Prosthecobacter sp.: one gene and its partner. The main gene of each other region encodes a partner of the protein of the gene in region 2 in a complex. Links are inferred from orthologs where the notes say so. Each region holds a gene or a part of one and is shown on either strand. Other genes may lie near its edges. The genes, in order: tsaE and tsaD.

Evidence for each region.
Region 1: the proteins of tsaD (region 2) and tsaE are in contact, whole or in part, in a crystal structure (PDB 6N9A), measured with the Thermotoga maritima proteins. The link is inferred for Prosthecobacter sp. from one-to-one orthologs. Residues at the interface, in WP_004082750.1 of Thermotoga maritima: Cys10, Asp11, Arg49, His50, Leu82, Gly84, Gly135, Gly136, Glu154, Thr155, Leu156, Asp157, Asp158, Ser159, Glu162, Asp165, Lys166, Arg169, Leu170, Tyr175, Lys213, Thr214, Leu217, Tyr218, Gln221, Arg222, Asn324; in WP_004082108.1 of Thermotoga maritima: Leu37, Gly38, Lys46, Lys57, Val59, Lys60, Ser61, Thr63, Phe64, Thr65, Leu66, Met67, Val69, Pro71, Tyr82, Arg83, Leu84, Asp86, Asp88, Phe89, Asp93, Ile128, Asp130, Glu131, Arg134.

What each region holds. Positions count from the first base shown.
Region 1 is NZ_JAXMIH010000010.1:209,173-212,471, reverse strand. Bases 30-3,009 are described here. They hold tsaE (tRNA (adenosine(37)-N6)-threonylcarbamoyltransferase complex ATPase subunit type 1 TsaE), read left to right. Parts: upstream 30-1,299; coding sequence 1,300-1,719; downstream 1,720-3,009. Other genes in these bases: U1A53_RS13420 (SMP-30/gluconolactonase/LRE family protein), read left to right, coding at 2,369-3,009; tsaB (tRNA (adenosine(37)-N6)-threonylcarbamoyltransferase complex dimerization subunit type 1 TsaB), read left to right, coding at 1,716-2,372; U1A53_RS13435 (thiamine-phosphate kinase), read left to right, coding at 398-1,303; U1A53_RS13440 (hypothetical protein), read left to right, coding at 30-297. In the rest of the region: more of U1A53_RS13440, read left to right, coding at 1-29; more of U1A53_RS13420, read left to right, coding at 3,010-3,217; U1A53_RS13415 (PA0069 family radical SAM protein), read right to left, coding at 3,224-3,299. UniProt on the Escherichia coli protein: Required for the formation of a threonylcarbamoyl group on adenosine at position 37 (t(6)A37) in tRNAs that read codons beginning with adenine.
Region 2 is NZ_JAXMIH010000023.1:146,405-149,608, reverse strand. Bases 97-2,981 are described here. They hold tsaD (tRNA (adenosine(37)-N6)-threonylcarbamoyltransferase complex transferase subunit TsaD), read left to right. Parts: upstream 97-976; coding sequence 977-1,987; downstream 1,988-2,981. Other genes in these bases: U1A53_RS21275 (PQQ-binding-like beta-propeller repeat protein), read left to right, coding at 2,004-2,981; U1A53_RS21285 (hypothetical protein), read left to right, coding at 128-373; U1A53_RS21290 (PQQ-dependent sugar dehydrogenase), read left to right, coding at 97-115. Also shown: more of U1A53_RS21290, read left to right, coding at 1-96; more of U1A53_RS21275, read left to right, coding at 2,982-3,204.

The DNA of each region.
Region 1 (3,299 bases), on a different replicon or contig from region 2:
CTCCGCAGCGGCCTGATCTATTCTCAGGCCTTCGCGGACTATCTGGAGTCGAAGCACAACATTGAGCGTCTTGGTCATCAAGGTGACGTTTTGCACCTCGATTATGTTCGTTGCGGCCAGGGGGATCTCAGCGGCCAGGAGTGGTGGCAGCTCATGTGGATCAGCGGCTGGCAGGCTCCGACCGAACACCGCCATCAAATCGGCGATGTGGAAGTTTACATTCCAAAACAGGCCATGCGTGGTCTGAAGAACCGCATGCTGCACTTCGACGGGCAGAACGTGGTGGTGAAGCGATGAAGGATTCTGGTAAAATAATGACGGGTAGAATGATGATCTGAATCGAAACCCTTCTGACATCATTTTACCCGCCATTATTTTACCAGTTCAGTTCCCACCAATGCCCACTTTAGCCGACATCGGAGAAGACAAACTCATCCGCAAACTCATGCGCGGCGTGAAGCTCGACCGCGATGTCATCGCCGGAGCCGGTGATGATTGCGCCGTCGTCCGCAGTACGAAAAACGAGCACACGCTGCTCAAAACCGACGCGCTTGTGCAGGACGTGCATTTCACGCTCGAAACGCCGCCGAAACTCATCGGGCGCAAAGCCATCGCACGTGTGGTGAGTGATTTCGCGGCCATGGGCGGCACGCCCAGACATGCCATGATCACCTTGGTGGCCCCACCAAGCATGGAGGTGGAGTTCCTCACTGAGATCTATCGTGGCATGCGCGCCATTTCGAAGCAGTACGGCATCAACATCGTCGGCGGCGAGACCTCGCGCGGCCTCGTGCTCATGCTGTCCATTTCCATGAGCGGCACCGTGCCGTCGAAGCGCTGGCTTTCCCGCAGCGAGGGCAAGGCGGGCGATGTCCTGCTCGTCACCGGTCGTCTCGGTGGCTCCATCAAAGGCAAGCACCTCAAATTCGAGCCACGCCTCGAAGCCGGCCGCTGGCTCTCCGAAAACGCGCATCCGCATGCGATGATGGACATCAGCGACGGCCTTGCCAAAGACCTGCCGCGCCTCGCCCTCGCCAGCGGTACTCATTATCAAGTCAACGTCGCATCTCTCCCGTGCAATCCCGGCTGCACTTTCGATCAAGCCTGGGGCGACGGCGAAGACTACGAACTCCTTCTCGCCGTGAATCCCCGCAGCGTGAAATCTCTCCTGCCGAAATGGCGTGAAGCCTTCCCGAAGCTTCCCCTCACCATCATCGGCAAACTCGTCCCTCCCGGCCAAGGCCGCCCGCCGGACTTTGAGAGCACGGGATGGGATCATTTTGCACTCAGTGCTGACGCATGATCACTCTCACGACTGCTGATGACGCCCACGCCTGGGGCATGCAACTCGCGCCGACACTGTCGGCGGGCGATGTCATCGCGCTGTGCGGGAATCTCGGCGCTGGAAAGACGCAGATCACGCGCGGCATTGTCGCTGGCATGGAATCGAAGGCCGCTGTGACCAGCCCCACCTTCACTCTCGTCCACGAATACCTCGACGGCCGCCTGCCGGTCTTCCATTTCGACTTCTACCGCATGGAAAGTGCCGTCGAGGTCATCGGCATCGGCTGGGACGAGTTTTTGACCGAACCCGGCGTCATCATCGTCGAGTGGGCCGACATGTTCCCCGATTTGATGCCGTCCAGCACGCGCTGGTTTCACATCGAATCCTTGCCGGATGGCTCGCGGCATGTCACGGAAGGGCCGCTCGCGAAATGACCCGAACCCTCCTCGCCCTCGACCTTTCCACCGCCCACGGCAGCATCGCCGTCGTGCGGGGCGATGACGTACTGTTTCGTTCCTCGTTCCAATCCGAACGCTCTCACAACGCGCAGGTCTTCGCGCCTCTACGCGACGCCTTGGCCGCAGCAGGTGATGAGCTAACTGGCATCGTCATTGGCAACGGCCCCGGCTCTTACACCGGCGTGCGCATCGCCATTGCCGCCGCGCAAGGCATCGCGTTGTCGCGAAATGTGTGGTGCGTCGGCTGGTCGTCGCTCACGGCACCGGACATTGAGGCCCCAAACAGTTATCCGATCATTGGCGATGCCCGCCGTCAGAGCTTTTACCTCGCACGAGTCGATAATGGCCGGCTGCTGCCCGATCTCGAAACCGTGTCTGCCGAAACTGCCCGCGAGCGGACGGCTGACGGCCAAACGTGGCTCACGTTCGATCCCAAACCGCCCTTGGCATTGACGGATATTCGATCGGCCAAGCCTAGCGCAATTCGTCTGGCTCGAATCATCCAGTCGTTGAGCCAAGCCGAGCTCGACGCGCTCATTCAACAACCTCTGATTCCGCATTACCTCGCCGAGGCCTTCATCACGATGCCGAAGCGTCCCGCTTTAACATCCCAACATCCATCACCATGACTCCCGAACCCATCTCCAACCACGTTTCCGAATGGGGCGAAGGCCCGATCTGGCATCAAGGCCGTCTGCTCTATGTCGATATCGAGACGCACAAGATCATCGCTTTCAAGCCGGACACGGGAGATGAAAAGATCTGGGATGTCGGGCAGCGTGTCGGCACGGTGGTGCCGCGTGCGAAGGGCGGACTCGTTTGGGCAGGGGATGATGGGTTCTTCTTTCTCGATGAAGCCAGCGGTCAAAGCACGCCCATCTCTAACCCGGAGCCGGATCTGCCGGACAACCGCTTCAATGACGGTAAATGCGATCCGGCGGGCCGTCTGTGGGCCGGAACGATCTGCTTGAAGAGGCGTGCCGATGCCGCGCTCTACTGCCTGCACACTGATCTGCGGGTCGAAAAGAAATTTGCCCCGGTGACGAACTCCAACGGCATCATCTGGAGCCGTGATACGCGCACGATGTATTACATCGACACGCCGAGCAGAAAGGTGCGCGCCTTCGACTTCGACAACGCGGCCGGTGTCATCAGCAACGAGCGTGTGGTGTGGGACACCAGCGTCGATGCGTCAGTGCCCGATGGTATGACCATCGACAGCGAGGACCGGCTCTGGATCGCCTTCTGCCACGGCGCGAAGGTGGTCTGTTTCAATCCCGCCTCGCAGAAGGTCGAGATGCAGATCGACTTTCCCTGCGTCGAAACGACCGCCTGCGCCTTCGGTGGCCCCGATTTGCGTGATCTCTACATCACGACGGGCTTGAAGCCCGGCCTTGAAGAACCGCTGGCCGGACGTCTGTTTGTCTGTCGTCCAGGTACTCAAGGTGTTCCCGCATCGGCCTTTGGTGGCTGATCGTTCTCAAAACAGCTCCAACTGCCCGCCGGGATCGAGTGGACGCCGAAAGGCATCCGCATTCACCTGCGGGCGGCGGTGG
Region 2 (3,204 bases):
CCAAATCCGCAGCCAGAAAGTCGAACCGATGTCCCTGATGCCGGAGGGGCTGCTCCAAAGCATGACCGAACAGGAGGCGGCGGACGTGATCGCGTTTCTAGCGGGATTGAAGTAATCCGTTACATCCATGAGAAAAATGCGTGTGCGTGACATCCGTGCGCGTTTCAAACCAGTGATGCACACCACCCCTGTGACCTGTCCGAGCTGTTTTCAGGAATTTGAGGTTCCCGCTCCCGCGTTTGGCGAGATTCCGTGTGATGTGGACTACGACTGCGAGGTGTGCTGCCGACCGCTGCGCATCTTCTTCGAGGAGTCAGATGGAAAAGTGGTCGGAACCGCCTACGGGCTGGGTGCGAGCGGGCCGTTCGGCTGACTTTTACTCGAATTGGTTCACCTGACATTCTGGCAACCTCAAGTTTTTCACCCGCTGCGCCTTCCTTGCGCGTTTTCGCAGAGAGTGCATTTGGCTGTTTGCAAAAACAGAAGTTGTCGTTAATCTCGGAAAATCCCGCTGCCAGGAGTCTGGTGGATGGGAAGCTTAACAAACAGGTTAACACCCACACACACATGAAAATCGCTATCCTCACCCTTATCGCGGCTTCCGCCGTGCTTAGCTCCTGCCAGCAGACCCCTCCGCCGCCGCCACCACCACCGGTGTACTCCGGCAAGTAAGTCATCGGCCGCCAAAAGCGGCTGATCTACCATCTTACACCAGATCAAATGATCCGTTTTGCCACTGTTCTGATCGCTGCGTCCTCGATGCTTCTCGCATCCTGCGCCACGAAGAAGGATTGTGCGACGTGCGACTCCAAAGCGGCCTCGTGCTGCAAGGAAGGCCACAAGCACTAGTCTGACAGGAAACTGAATCCACGCCGCCGTTCCCCACCCAACCGGGGGACGGCGGCTTCTTTTTTGGGCCACTGGATGGCAGATGCTCGTTGCTTGATGCCTCCCCTTCGTCATTCCTCATTTCACGATGCCCTCCTGCCTGCTCGCCCTCGAATCTTCCTGCGATGAGACCGCCGCCGCGATCTGCACGCTGGATGGCGGGCTGATCGCGAGCCGCATCGCCTCGCAGATCGAGATCCATCGCCAGTATGGTGGCGTGGTGCCGGAGGTGGCTTCGAGAAACCACATCCTGCATGTGTGCCCGCTGGTGGAGCAAGTTTTGACGGATGCAGGGAAAAAGCTCGGCGACATAGCGGCTTTCGCCGCCACCAACGGTCCTGGCCTGGTCAGTTCACTGCTCATCGGCACCTCAATGGCCAAGGCGCTCGCCATCGCGGAACACAAGCCATTCATCGCCGTGAACCACATGGAGGGGCATTTGTTGTCCCCGTTTATGAATGACAACGGCCCTGTTCGTTCGTGTGTGGCGCTCATCGTCAGCGGCGGTCACACCATGCTGGTGCGCGTGCATGACGTTGCGCGCTACGAACTGCTAGGACGCACCCGTGACGACGCGGCGGGCGAAGCCTTTGACAAGGTCGCCAAAATGATCGGTCTCCCCTACCCTGGCGGGCCGGAGATCGACAAACTCGCCCAGCGTGGTGATCCGGCTGCCTTCGCGTTTCCGCGCAGCTTTCTCGATGGCCGCAGTCTGGAGTTCAGCTTCAGCGGCTTGAAAACGGCCGTGTTGTATGAACTGCCCAGGCTCGATCTGCACAACGAGCAGGTGCTCGCCGATCTCAGCGCCAGCGTGCAGGCGGCGATCATCGAGGTGCTCGTTGAAAAGCTCGTGCTCGCTGCCCGGCACTGCGGCGAAAAACTCGTCACCGTCAGCGGCGGTGTGAGCTGCAACCGCGGCCTGCGAGCGGCCTTGACGGCCCGCTGCGCCAAAGAAGGCCTGCAACTGCTGCTCGCACGGCCTGATCTTTGCACCGACAATGCCGGCATGATTGCCTTTGCCGCCGTGCAGCGTTTCAACACCGGCCATTCCTCGCCGTTGGAGGCCGATGTCGATCCCAACCTCTCGCTTGTCAGTTGATCCCACTTCAGACCCCATGCGCCCGCTTCTATTTCTCCTCTGCGCATCCATTTCGCTTCACGCAGGCGACTGGCCGCAATTTCTCGGCCCGCAACGCGACGCCACCGCTCAGGATGAAGCCGTGATCACCGGCGGCTCTGAGCCGGAAATTCTCTGGAATCGCAAACTCGGCAGCGGCCATGCCGGGCCGGTGGTCTCAAAAGGACGTGTGATCGTGTTTCATCGCCAAGGAGCCGACATGGTCACCGAGGCGCTCCATGCCACCGATGGCAAAGCGATCTGGAAGCAGGCGTATCCCGCAAGTTACCGCGACAGCTTCGGCATGGACAACGGCCCGCGTGCCGTGCCCTGCGTCAGTGATGGCAAGGTCATCACGCATGGGCCGGAGGGCATCGTGCAGACGCTTGATTTCGAATCGGGCAAGCTGCTGTGGAGCTACGACACCGTCACGGAACTCGAATCGCCGCAGGGATATTTTGGACGTGCGTGTTCGCCGCTCGTCACTGATGGCAAAGTGCTCATTAATGTTGGTGGCAAGGGTGGAGCAGGCATCATCGCGCTCGACTTGCAGAGCGGAAAACTCGTCTGGCAGGCCACGGATCATGAGGCGGGCTATGCGTCGCCGATTTTGATCCCCGAAGACACCAGCGTGAGCGCGTTCTTCACCCGCAGCGGCATCGTTTTGACGCAGAACAGCGATGGCAAGGTGCTCGCCGATGAGTTCTTCCGCGCCGAGATCGACGCCTCCGTCAACGCCGCCGCTCCCGTGCCGTGTGGCGATGGCAAACTGCTCTTTTCCGCCGCTTACGATGTCGGAGCCGCCTTGTGGCAATGGAACAAGGCGGAACGCAAACTGGTCAATCTGTGGAAAAAAGCCGACGCTCTCGACTGCCATTACACCACGCCGGTTTATCACGATGGGTATGTCTATGGCCTGCACGGCAGGCAGGAGAGCGGCATGACGCTGCGCTGCATCTCCGTGGCCGATGGCAAAGTCGCGTGGGAAGCGCCGGATCGCATTCAGGGCGGCACCTTGATCGTCGTCGGTGACAAGCTGCTCCTGCACAACGAATCCGGCGAATTGTGGATCATCCAGGCCATGCCCGCAAAGTTTCAACTCCTGCGCAGCAGCCAGATCACTCGCGCCGGCCACCGCAGTCACGATGCCTTCGCCAACGGCCTGCTCTATGCCCGCGATGCGGAGAAGATGGTCGTGG